DNA from 2 places in the Shewanella sp. HL-SH8 genome. Region 1 is predicted to be linked to the other one. Evidence: riboswitches for the same ligand, from Rfam matches in the RefSeq annotation. Region 1 holds a riboswitch; the other holds the start of a gene.
The links. A riboswitch is a leader RNA that binds a small molecule or an ion and turns the genes downstream of it on or off. The one in region 1 is predicted to bind thiamine pyrophosphate.

Region 1 (5,850 bases):
AACATGGCTACCGCAAAAAGGACAATCAAATGGCTGAAGAAACCATTTTTAGCAAAATTATTCGTCGTGAAATTCCTGCTGACATTCTTTATCAAGACGATTTGGTTACTGCATTTCGTGATATTTCACCGCAAGCACCGACGCATATTTTGATTATTCCTAACCATCTAATTGCGACTGCAAATGATGTTAAAGCATCGGACGAATTAGCCCTAGGTCGGATGATGACTGTCGCGGCCAAGCTTGCCGATGAAGCAGGCATTGCCGAAGATGGTTATCGGTTGATCATGAACTGCAATAAACATGGTGGCCAGGAAGTGTACCATATTCATCTGCATTTATTAGGTGGTAAGCCGCTTGGACCTATGTTGAGCCGCGGCTAATGAAAATTAATTCTGATTTTTTCCCGTTAACGGAAGTGGCAACCCGATTTGTTAATCAATTAGCCCAGTGTCGTCGATTAGGCTTGTCGGTTAAAGAAGCCAGCGAACACCATGTACTTATTGAACTACCTTATAGTCAAGATATTATCGGTTATCCAGATACAGGTGTTATTCACGGCGGTGTGATCACCACATTGATTGATACAACCTGCGGCACTGCGGTAGTGTGTGCAATTTTAAAAAAATATCAAACCTTAGAAATATCACCCACATTAGATCTACGTGTCGATTATATGAAACCGGCTGAGCCGCACAAAGCTGTGTATGCGTTTGCTGAATGTTATCGATTATCCTCTAGCGTAGCCTTTACCCGTGCAATCGCTTATCAGGACAGCATTGATGAGCCTATCGCCCATGCCGTTGGCACCTTTATGCGTATCAGTCCCGAAATGGTCGGCGAAGAGTTTCGCCAGGCATTAATGGGCAATTTACCGGAGGCCAAACATGACTGAATTTAAAACCTTAGCAACTCAAGGCGATACGCCAGACTCTTCAGCCTCACTGGATGTGAGAGATGTGGTAAAACGTGCGATTGAACTGAATGACTACAGTTATTTACTGGCTAAAGTACCGTATTCACAATTTATTGGTATGTCGGTAGAACGTTTTGGCGACGAAATGGTGTTTAAATTACCCGCTAAGGATGACAATATAGGTAACCCTATATTGCCCGCTATACACGGTGGTGTAATAGCAGGTTTTATGGAAATGTCGGCAATTGTGCAATTAATGGTGTTTATGCAAGCCAAGAAGGTGCCTAAAATTGTCGATTTCTCCATCGACTATTTACGCGCAGGTTTACATCAAGATACCTTTGCAGAATGTAAAATTACTCGCCAGGGACGAAGAGTCGCGAATGTGAGTATTAATTGCTGGCAAACCAATAGAAAGCAGTTAATTGCCACTGCTAGAGCACATTTTTTGATTGAATAAATGAAGAGGCTTTGCAATGAATATCAAAAAGTTAACGGGTTACTTCGTATTATCTGCAAGTTTATTGTTGTCAGCCTGTGCAAATCATACAGCGGGTATTTCAGTTAATTCCCAAGGCGAAGTACGAGTCGATAACAGTACTTTTGGCCGACAAGTGTCAGTGACTAATGTGAATGAGCGCCAGAGCGCAGATTTAATTCAAGCAGCGGCACAAATCAATAGTTTAGTGGCAACAGATTTACGCCTACAGTATAAATTCACCTGGTTTGATGCCAGTGGTTTTACCATTGAAGATGAAGCCACTAGCTGGAAGTCACTTAAGCTACACGGCAAACAACAAATGCAAGTTAATGCGGTTGCCCCTAATGCCACAGCCACTCGGTTTGAGGTGTATATTCGCCAGGCATTTTCAAATTAACCGATAACTTAGCTAAACCGCAGTTTAGCTTTTAAGATGAGTAAAAATCCACGTTTTTTAAGCCAGCATTTGCTGGCTTTATTTTTAGTCAGAAAAAAGTATTAGTTTTGCCTGCTAGCGAGCTAAATTTAAGATATAATCCCCTCCGCCAAGGGGTGTTTTACTGGTTAAATTTTATATTTAATTGAAAAACTGAGATATCAAATGATGAACCCTTAGAACCTGATCCGGCTAATACCGGCGTAGGAATGGGCCACTTCGATCTCATGGATGTGCACTTCTTTATCGCTACTTGCCGGATCTCAAACTTAATATTTGAGGTCCTATGCTTCCTGTAAAAAATATCTTCCCAGTAAAATCATCACTCGCATTAGCTGTTCTTACGGCACTTTATGCAACCAATGGTCTTGCCGCAACTGAATCTATTGAGCGTATCGCACCTGAATCTGAAAAGATGGAAGTGATTGTCGTAAATGCAGATTTCAGCAATATCAGTCTTGATAAAATGCCTTCAAGTGTCACGGTTATCGATGCCCAGCAATTAGAAGATGAAGGCGCGCAGCATTTTGAAGATGTATTAAACTCTATTGCTAACTTTAACTGGTCGGGTGGTAGCTCACGCCCAAAATACTTCCAAATACGCGGAATTGGCGAACAAGAGCAATATCAAGGCGCGCCTAACTCATCGGTTGGTTTTATTGTTGATGATATCGATTTGTCAGGTCTTGGCATGGTGTCAAGCATGTACGATATGCAACAGGTTGAAGTATTACGTGGTCCACAAGGCACACAATACGGCGCCAATGCATTAGCGGGTTTGATCTACCTTAAAAGTAATGACCCAACAGACACGTTTGAAAATGGCGCCAAAGTCAGTTTAGGTGATGATAATCTGCAAACTTTTTCAGGTTTTAGCTCTGGTCCTATCACGGATTCAGGAAAGCTACTTTATCGAGTCTCGCTTGAAAAGCATGATCAGAATGGTTATAGAAACAACAGCTATTTAGGCCGTGATGATACCAATCAACGTGATGAATTGACCACCCGAGCAAAATTACGTTGGTATGCCACCGATGATGTACAGGCAGACTTAACCTTGTTACACGCCAACTATAACAACGGTTATGATGCATGGACATTGGATAATAATGGTTTTGATACCCTAACTGATCAACCGGGTATTGATAATCAAAAAACCACTGGCGCAGGGCTAAAACTGTCGTTCACAGGCGCTAAATATTTTGAATTAACCTCATTAACCTCATTTGCACAAACTGATCATCAACATGGATACGACGGTGACTGGGCTAATCCTGCTTATTGGAGCAGTAAAACCTGTAATGAATATGATGATAACTGGAATGTCACCGGCTCAGCACCTTGTGTTTACGATTATACCTGGAACAAAAAGGGCGATCGTAACACTGTATCGCAGGAGTTTCGCTTCACATCAAACCAGGCAAGTCGTATTTTTAATGACTCAACTGACTGGTTAGTTGGCGTGTATGCCATGAATCTTCAAGAAGACAATGACTTATATTCTGAATATAACACCTGGCCAGATGAAGTACTGCAATCAAGCTATGATGCATCTAATTTCGCGGTATTTGCGCAACTTGATAGTCATTTAGGTGACGATTACTTACTGTCTAGCGGATTGCGCCTTGAGCGCCGCAACAGTGAGTATTCTGATACTAATAATGACAACTTCAAGCCTTCTGAAGACATGTGGGGCGGCCATATAGCCTTGTCTAAATCGCTTAATGCTGCACACAATGCTTATGCGAAAGTCGCGCGTGGCTACAAGGCGGGTGGTTTTAACATGACTTTACCGGCAGAGTTGGCTGATAAAAAACAATTCGATTCTGAAATTTTATATAACTACGAGTTGGGTCTTAAGTCTGTGTGGTTAGCGGGGGCAATTGATACTAACTTTGCGCTTTTCTTTATGGACAGGGAAGAGCAACAAGTTGCAGCATCATTACAAGATCCTGAAAATCCACAACGCTTTGTGTTATTCACTGAAAATGCAGGCAGCTCAAGTAACTATGGCGCCGAACTTGACTTGAATTGGTACGCGACTGAAAATCTGCAAATGTACGGTAGTGTTGGCTGGTTAGAAACAGAATATGGCGATTATAGCTACCAGGATAAAAATGGGACTATTGTTGATTTATCTGGACGCGAATTAGCTCACTCTCCCAACTTTACTTACAGTGCTGGTGTGACTTATCTAGCTGACTCCGGTTGGTTTGCCAATATTAATACTAGTGGTAAAAGTGACTTCTATTATTCAGACAGTAATGACTCTCAATCCGACGCTTATAACATAGTCAATACTCGCCTAGGTTATGAAACACCAACCTGGTCGGCCTATTTGTGGGGGCGTAATGTGTTTGATGAAAACTATGGCGTGCGTGGATTCTACTTTGGTAACGAGCCCGATACAGATTGGGCTGATAAGCAATACATTCGTTACGGTGACCCACGTCAAATTGGCGTAACTTTCGACTATAAATTTATGTAATTTTTCGTGAAGCTCATTTGCATCATATGTTGATATTGGACGTTGTTAAATGAGCTTAACCATTGCGGCGGTATGGTATTTCCAGGCGCCGCAAAATACTATTTTAGGGGCAATAATGAAATTAACTGCAGAAATTAGCATGTATCCATTTAATGAAAATTACCTAGACCCTATTAAGTGGTTTATAGGCCGTGTTGACAGCTATAGCAATATTGAGCGAGTAACTAATGCTATGGCAACACAGATATGTGGAGAGTATGGGGATGTTATGTCGATGCTGGCGATTGAAATGCAAGCGGCACATGATAAGTGGGGCAAGGCGGTATTTGTATGTAAGTTTATTGGTGGTGAACTTAATTTAGCCCACAGTGAGTAATGTTTATGTTTGAATTTAGCCAAACAATAAGCCAGGCCTTCAATGAAATGAGTGTCATGACCGCCTGGGAGGCCGTTGCAGTCATTTTAGCCGTGGTGTACCTAGCATTAGCCATGCGCACCAATATTTGGTGCTGGGCAGCGGCGTTTATCAGCACGGCAATTTATACGGTACTTTTCTGGAAAGTGTCTTTGTTAATGGAGTCAGTGCTTAATATTTATTATATGGCGATGGCTGTTTACGGTTATTGGATGTGGATGCAACAGCCGAGTAATAGTCCAGAGCATGCTATTAATGACAGTGGCTCGGCCATTGTTAGTTGGTCGCTTAATACGCATTTCATGTTGATTACTGTGACATCAATAATATCAATTATTGTGGGTTACCTTATGGCAACCTACACCCAAGCATCATTTCCTTATCTAGATTCTGCCACTACCTGCTTTGCAGTAATGACCACTTTTTTAGTGGCTCAAAAGGTGCTTGAAAATTGGCTTTATTGGATTGTTATCAATACGCTATCAATTTATTTGTACTTTAGTAAAGGCTTGATGCTGACAACTGCACTGTTTGTACTTTATGTCTTTATGGCTGTGGTGGGATACTTTATGTGGCGCAAAACATGGCTTGCAGAAACAGATTCAAATTCAGAGCCACTCTCTCAAAATGGTTGAATTAGAAACATTGGTTGCTCAATCAGCGTTAAACTTACTTCCTAATGACGTGGTCAGCTTGCTGCTCAAGCTTGTACCTTCGAACCAACTGGAAAAACTGGCTAAGTATTGCATCAGCGTTGAACACTTGTCAGCGGGATTGAGTAACCAAAATTATCTGCTTAAATCTAAATTTGAGCAGATACAAAAATCACAAGTATTAAGAGTGAATCAAGTTGATGCTGTGTGGTGCTCTCGTCAAGATGAAGTCGCTAGCTGGCGACAAGCACAGCAGATAGCAATAGCACCTAAATTACACTTTTACAGTGATAATTATGAAATTTATCTCAGTGACTTTATTGTTGAAACCACACCTTGGCATAAGGCTTATCACGAGTATGGTGTAAATACTCCTCGCCAGGGTGAGATACTCATAGGTACATCAAACTCACAACCTGTAGAACAACTTCTTGAAGTATTAAAAAATCTATCAACTTTGC
Region 2 (5,850 bases), 340 kb from region 1:
TCACATTTACGAATATCATCAGGGGTATCGACTTCTGGTGAATCGAATGCGCTAATCGCGATTTTTATTTTATAGCCATATTCTAATGCACGCAGTTGCTCTAATTTTTCTAGGTCTTCTAACTTACCTAGTGGTAATTGGGCAAAGGCATTAACAAAACGAGCGGGTGTAAGCATAAACACCTAAGTGTTTGTAGACAGGGTAGTCGTTAGTGTCACGGCCAAACGGAATGCGTGCGCGTGAGAAATACAGTGCGTTGAAGTCATTATCGAACACCATTTTTACGTGCATTGGGTCGTCTAATTCTTTCTTATCGGTGATTTCAAACCCTAAGGTCGCCATTTCAAATTCACCAGGATGGCGTTCAAATAAGCTAATGATTTGTTCAATCGAAATAGGGTCGATTAAGGGTTGATCGCCCTGTAGGTTAATCACTAAATCATCATCGGCTAAGCCTAGCTGGCTGATAGCATCATTAATACGATCGGTACCCGATGCGGCATCAGCGCTAGTCATAACCACTTTACCACCAAAACCTTCAACAGCATCTTTAATGCGAACATCATCAGTGGCAACGTAAATATTGTCTAATCCTCTGGCTAATGAGGCACGTTCGTAAACGTGTTGGATCATCGGTTTACCATTAATCGGCGCTAATGGCTTTCCAGGAAAACGGCTTGAACCATAACGAGCTGGAATTAATAGAGTAACATTCATCAATAAAAACCTATTTTAATGGTAAACAAAAGGGCTCATCTGAGCCCTTATGACAAAATGACTTAGACGTATTATATACGACGGAACAGCTTAGTCAGCATTTCATCGGTAACTTTTTCTTCCCAGCCTTTACCGTAAACATTGTCCCATAATGGGCCCATGCTCTTAGTGACTGCAACCATCTTAGCAATAGTCTCGTCTGGTAAGTCTTTACAGATGTTTTTCGGTAGAGTGATGTTGTGAATTTCCATCATTTTACGGAATTCTTTCACACCTTCTGGATAGAATTCTTCTAACACATCAAATGCTAAACAGTTGCCGATACCGTGATGGTAGCCTAATACATAGCCTAAACCGTAAGACACCGCATGACATGCACCCACCTGGCTATAAGCAATGCTCATTCCGCCCATGTAAGAGGCCATCATTAGCTTGTCATCTTTTTCTGGATGATCGTCTAGGTAAACTTGGCGACATAAATCCATCGATTTTTCAGCGAAGGCCTTAGCAAATTCGTTCAGGTAAGTACCTTGTAAAGACTCAACACAGTGGATAAAGCAATCCATACCAGTGTAGAACCATTGATCGGTTGGGACACCTGCAATTAACTCAGAATCCATAATGATTTGATCAAACACAGTGTAGTCAGAATTTAAGCCTAACTTACGCACTGGGCCGCAAAGTACCGCAGTACGTGATGCTTCAGCGCCGGTACCGGATACTGTAGGAATACCAATGTGGTGAATTGCAGGGTTTTTAATTAAATCCCAACCTTGGTATTCAGATGAGCTGCCTGGGTTAGTCAGCATAAGCGATACCGCTTTGGCTAAATCCATAGTAGAGCCGCCGCCTAAACCAACAACACTGACTGGTTGCTTAGTGTTAAAGGCTTTCACTTGTGCTGTTAATGCATCAACTTGTACCGTTGTAGGTTCGTCATCTACGTTAACGTAAATGACTAAGTCTTGGCTTTTGTTGGGAACTCGCCCTGCTAATGGTTTTTCTTGGTGTACGTCGTCAACCAGAAATACCACAAAATCATCGGCTTCTTTGCGCTCTTGCTCTAATACCACGTCCAATTGCACGAACGAACCACGGCCAAAAATCATTTTTGGTACACATTTAAAATTTTTAAAACTCATTACAACACTCTCCAGTTGAGATATTTACTGTAAAAAGTACTATCACCTCAAATGAGGTGATAGAAGATAAGTTATTTAAGCAAAAGCACGTTTGATGTTTTCAATACGCTCTGCAATTTGCTCATCTGTCCAAGACAGTTTAATTAACATCGAAATCGTACGGCTCATAATGGCATCTGATTTTGGTGTTTTAATTTGTGTATAGTCAGGGCGGTCAGCAATTAACATAATTGGTAACGCAGCAGGGGCTTTAAGCTCCTGAATATGTTTCCAATTTTTGAGGTAATGCCAGTTGTTGATATACCAGTAAAAACAACCATCGACCTTGTTTGCCGCAAGTTTCTTGTTTATCTCAATTGTGCGCTCTTCTGTAGGCAAGAAGAAGCTTAAGAAACCTGCTGAGTCACCTTCTGGATCAGGTAGTTCACGGAAAGTCACTTCTGGAATTTGTGCCATCGCATCTTTAATGGTCTTTTTGTTTTTACGTTGAATCGCAATAATTTTGTCTAGCTTACGTAACTGGGCTAAACCCATCGCGGCGTTCATTTCAGATATACGGAAGTTCAATCCCATTATTGGGTGACCTTCAGCGCCCCGGTCACTGCCAACGTGGTCATGGCCATGATCAGAGAACATATGGCTGTGGTTGTAGATATCTGAATTGTTAGTGACAATAGCGCCACCTTCACCACAAGTGATGGTTTTAACAGAATCAAAAGAGTAACAACCGACATCACCGATAGTGCCTAGTGCTTGACCTTTGTAGCTTGCACCTATGGCCTGGCAAGCATCTTCAAGAATAATCAAGTTGTGCTTCTTACAGACGGCTTTGATTTCATCCATTTTTGCCATAGAGCCACACATTTGCACTAGATTTACTGCTTTGGTGCGTGGGGTGATAACCGCTTCAATGCCTTCTGGCGATAAACATAAGGTTTCATCAATTTCAGCAAAAATGGGGATTGCGCCAGCCATAAATACTGCTTCCACAGAAGCCACAAAAGTAAACGGCGGTACAATAACTTCATCACCTGCGCCAACACCCGCTGCAGCCATAGCAGTTTGAAGTGCAGCAGTACCACTTGATACAAGATGAGCGTGTTTAACGTTCATCTTCTCACAGAGTAATTGCTCCATGTCGCGAGTTTTCCAGCGATCATTACGCATATGGTCAAAGTTGTAACGGAAGGTAAAACCGTTCTCCATTACGTCAGCGACTTCCTGCTTTTCTTCTGGACCGAATAATTCAAAACCTGGCATGGAAATTATCTCCTAAAATTCTACGCATCTTTGCGTTTACATAAACCCGCTAATTATAACTAGGTTAGTGGGGAGACTGCGACAGTTATTGAAAAATAATTCATTTTTCTTTATTGCTCAACTTGGGCGGTTAAAGATCACCTTGAAAACATATGCAGATATTACATCTTGTTATTGAGGTTTATTTCTGGCTATACTTACCGAATCTTGTCGGAGTGCCATTAAGGCTGAGACCGTTAATTCGGGATCCGTTGAACCTGATCAGGCTAAAACCTGCGTAGGTAACAAGCATAATAATCCTTGGTGATTATTCATGCGTAAAACTTAAGTGGTTTTACCATATCCACTTAGTTTTACCCGTGTTTACCTCTTTTGATTATTGACAGCAATTGAGTCTAACCATTGTTTGAATTGCGTTAACGATATTGCTCGCTCTCAACACACTTTCCTCCAGACAAGCAACTTTCTCTCATTTTATTCGAGGTTGCTCATGTCAAATCGTCGCGAAACCCGTGCTAGCGCACAAGCTTTTATTGATAACTTAAAACCATTACAACATCCCAATTCTGAGAAAATTTATCTGCAAGGTAGCCGTGCTGATTTACACGTAGCCATGCGCCAAATTCATCAAACCGATACCATTTTGGGCGGTGATGACACCAATCCCCTTACAGAGCAAAATCCTCCGTTAAAGGTTTACGATTGTGCTGGTGCGTATTCTGATCCCAATGCTGAAATCAATGTGCGCTTGGGTTTAGCCAAGCTTCGTCAAACTTGGATTGAAGAGCGTGACGATACCGAAGCACTTGATGGTGCTAGCTCTCATTTTACCCAACAACGTTTAGCTGACGATGGTTTGGACCATTTACGCTTTGATGCGCTAGTGCCACCGCGCCGCGCTAAAGTGGGTAAGCGAGTGACGCAAATGCATTACGCTCGCCAGGGGATTATTACTCCTGAAATGGAATACATTGCTATACGTGAAAACATGGCAAGGCAAGAGGTTAGCGATCCTGTGCTAACAAAAAAAGCTAAGGGTGAAGCTTTTGGTGCTGTGATTGGTGAGTTAATTACCCCTGAATTTGTCCGCAGTGAAGTGGCGAGAGGACGCGCTATTATTCCGCTTAATATTAATCATCCAGAGTCAGAGCCTATGATTATTGGGCGTAACTTTTTGGTTAAAGTGAACGCCAATATTGGTAACTCAGCGGTGACATCGTCCATCGAAGAAGAAGTTGAGAAGTTGGTGTGGTCGACACGTTGGGGCGCTGACACGGTAATGGATTTATCGACTGGCAGATATATTCACGAAACCCGCGAATGGATAATTCGTAATTCACCTGTTCCTATTGGCACAGTCCCCATTTATCAAGCGCTAGAGAAAGTAAACGGCGTGGCAGAAGATCTTACTTGGGAAGTGTTTAGAGATACCTTGATTGAACAAGCCGAGCAGGGCGTAGATTACTTTACCATTCATGCTGGCGTGTTATTACGCTATGTCCCCATGACAGCCAAACGCTTAACCGGCATGGTGTCTCGTGGTGGGTCGATAATGGCAAAATGGTGTTTAAGTCATCATAAAGAAAGCTTTTTGTATGAGCACTTTCGAGATATTTGTGAGATTTGTGCCGCCTATGACGTGTCACTGTCATTAGGCGATGGTATGCGTCCAGGTTCGATTGCCGATGCCAATGATGAAGCGCAATTTGCCGAATTAGAGACCTTAGGTGAGCTAGTTAAAATTGCCTGGGAATATGATGTACAAACCATCATAGAAGGCCCTGGCCATGTGCCTATGCAGTTGATTAAAATCAATATGGAAAAGCAATTAGCACTTTGTGATGAGGCGCCATTTTATACCTTAGGACCACAAACGACCGATATTGCACCGGGTTATGATCATTTTACCTCTGGCATAGGTGCGGCAATGATGGCCTGGTATGGCGTCGCTATGCTGTGTTATGTCACACCCAAGGAACATTTAGGTCTACCGAACAAAGAAGATGTAAAACAAGGGCTAATAGCTTACAAGATAGCAGCACATGCCGCCGATGTCGCCAAAGGACATCCGGGGGCACAGGTACGTGATAACGCATTATCAAAAGCCCGTTTTGAATTTAGATGGGAAGATCAATATAACCTAGGGCTTGATCCTGACACAGCCAGAGCCTATCACGATGAGTCATTACCGCAGGAGTCGGCAAAAGTCGCCCATTTTTGCTCTATGTGTGGCCCTAAATTCTGCTCGATGAAAATCACTCAAGATGTGCGTGAATATGCCGCCAACCTTGAAAAACAAGCGCTGCAAAATGTTGAAGTGATTTCGCCAGCTGATTATCAATCCTATCAAGCACAAGGTGATCTGCTACCTACTCAGTCAAAAGACACAATAGCTGCAAAAATGGCACAAAAGTCAGCGGAATTTAAAGCGACCGGTTCTAACTTGTATCATCAAAAATCGGTGGCAGAGGTTGCTGAGTAATGGCGCCAATAATTCAATCTGTCCAATCAGCTGTTAAAAAGTCAGCTGGGCTTAAACCGATAGTGTGGACTATTGCAGGATCAGACAGTGGTGGCGGAGCGGGTATTCAAGCCGACTTAGCCACTATTGCTGACTTGCAATGCCATGGTTGCAGTGTCATCACCACGCTAACTGCCCAAAACTCGGTAAAGGTGAGTTTAGTTGAGGCTGTGTCAGAAAGAATGTTACTGGCACAGCTCAATACGTTAG

Region 2: linked by a shared signal. The riboswitch ahead of thiC (phosphomethylpyrimidine synthase ThiC) and the one ahead of ACRWQN_RS13680 (TonB-dependent receptor) in region 1 are both predicted to bind thiamine pyrophosphate.

What each region holds. Positions count from the first base shown of each region.
Region 1 covers NZ_CP195039.1:3,099,694-3,105,543, reverse strand. The annotation lists gene hinT (purine nucleoside phosphoramidase) at 30-383, shown strand; gene ACRWQN_RS13695 (PaaI family thioesterase) at 383-895, shown strand; gene ACRWQN_RS13690 (PaaI family thioesterase) at 888-1,376, shown strand; gene ACRWQN_RS13685 (YcfL family protein) at 1,399-1,794, shown strand; TPP riboswitch at 1,936-2,060, shown strand; gene ACRWQN_RS13680 (TonB-dependent receptor) at 2,120-4,321, shown strand; gene ACRWQN_RS13675 (hypothetical protein) at 4,437-4,697, shown strand; gene pnuC (nicotinamide riboside transporter PnuC) at 4,703-5,371, shown strand; gene ACRWQN_RS13665 (phosphotransferase) at 5,364-5,850, shown strand, end outside.
Region 2 covers NZ_CP195039.1:2,762,608-2,768,457, reverse strand. The annotation lists partial or broken gene kdsB (8-amino-3,8-dideoxy-manno-octulosonate cytidylyltransferase KdsB) at 1-717, opposite strand, end outside; gene kdnB (3-deoxy-alpha-D-manno-octulosonate 8-oxidase KdnB) at 789-1,859, opposite strand; gene kdnA (8-amino-3,8-dideoxy-alpha-D-manno-octulosonate transaminase KdnA) at 1,935-3,119, opposite strand; TPP riboswitch at 3,321-3,420, shown strand; gene thiC (phosphomethylpyrimidine synthase ThiC) at 3,610-5,601, shown strand; gene ACRWQN_RS12195 (bifunctional hydroxymethylpyrimidine kinase/phosphomethylpyrimidine kinase) at 5,601-5,850, shown strand, end outside.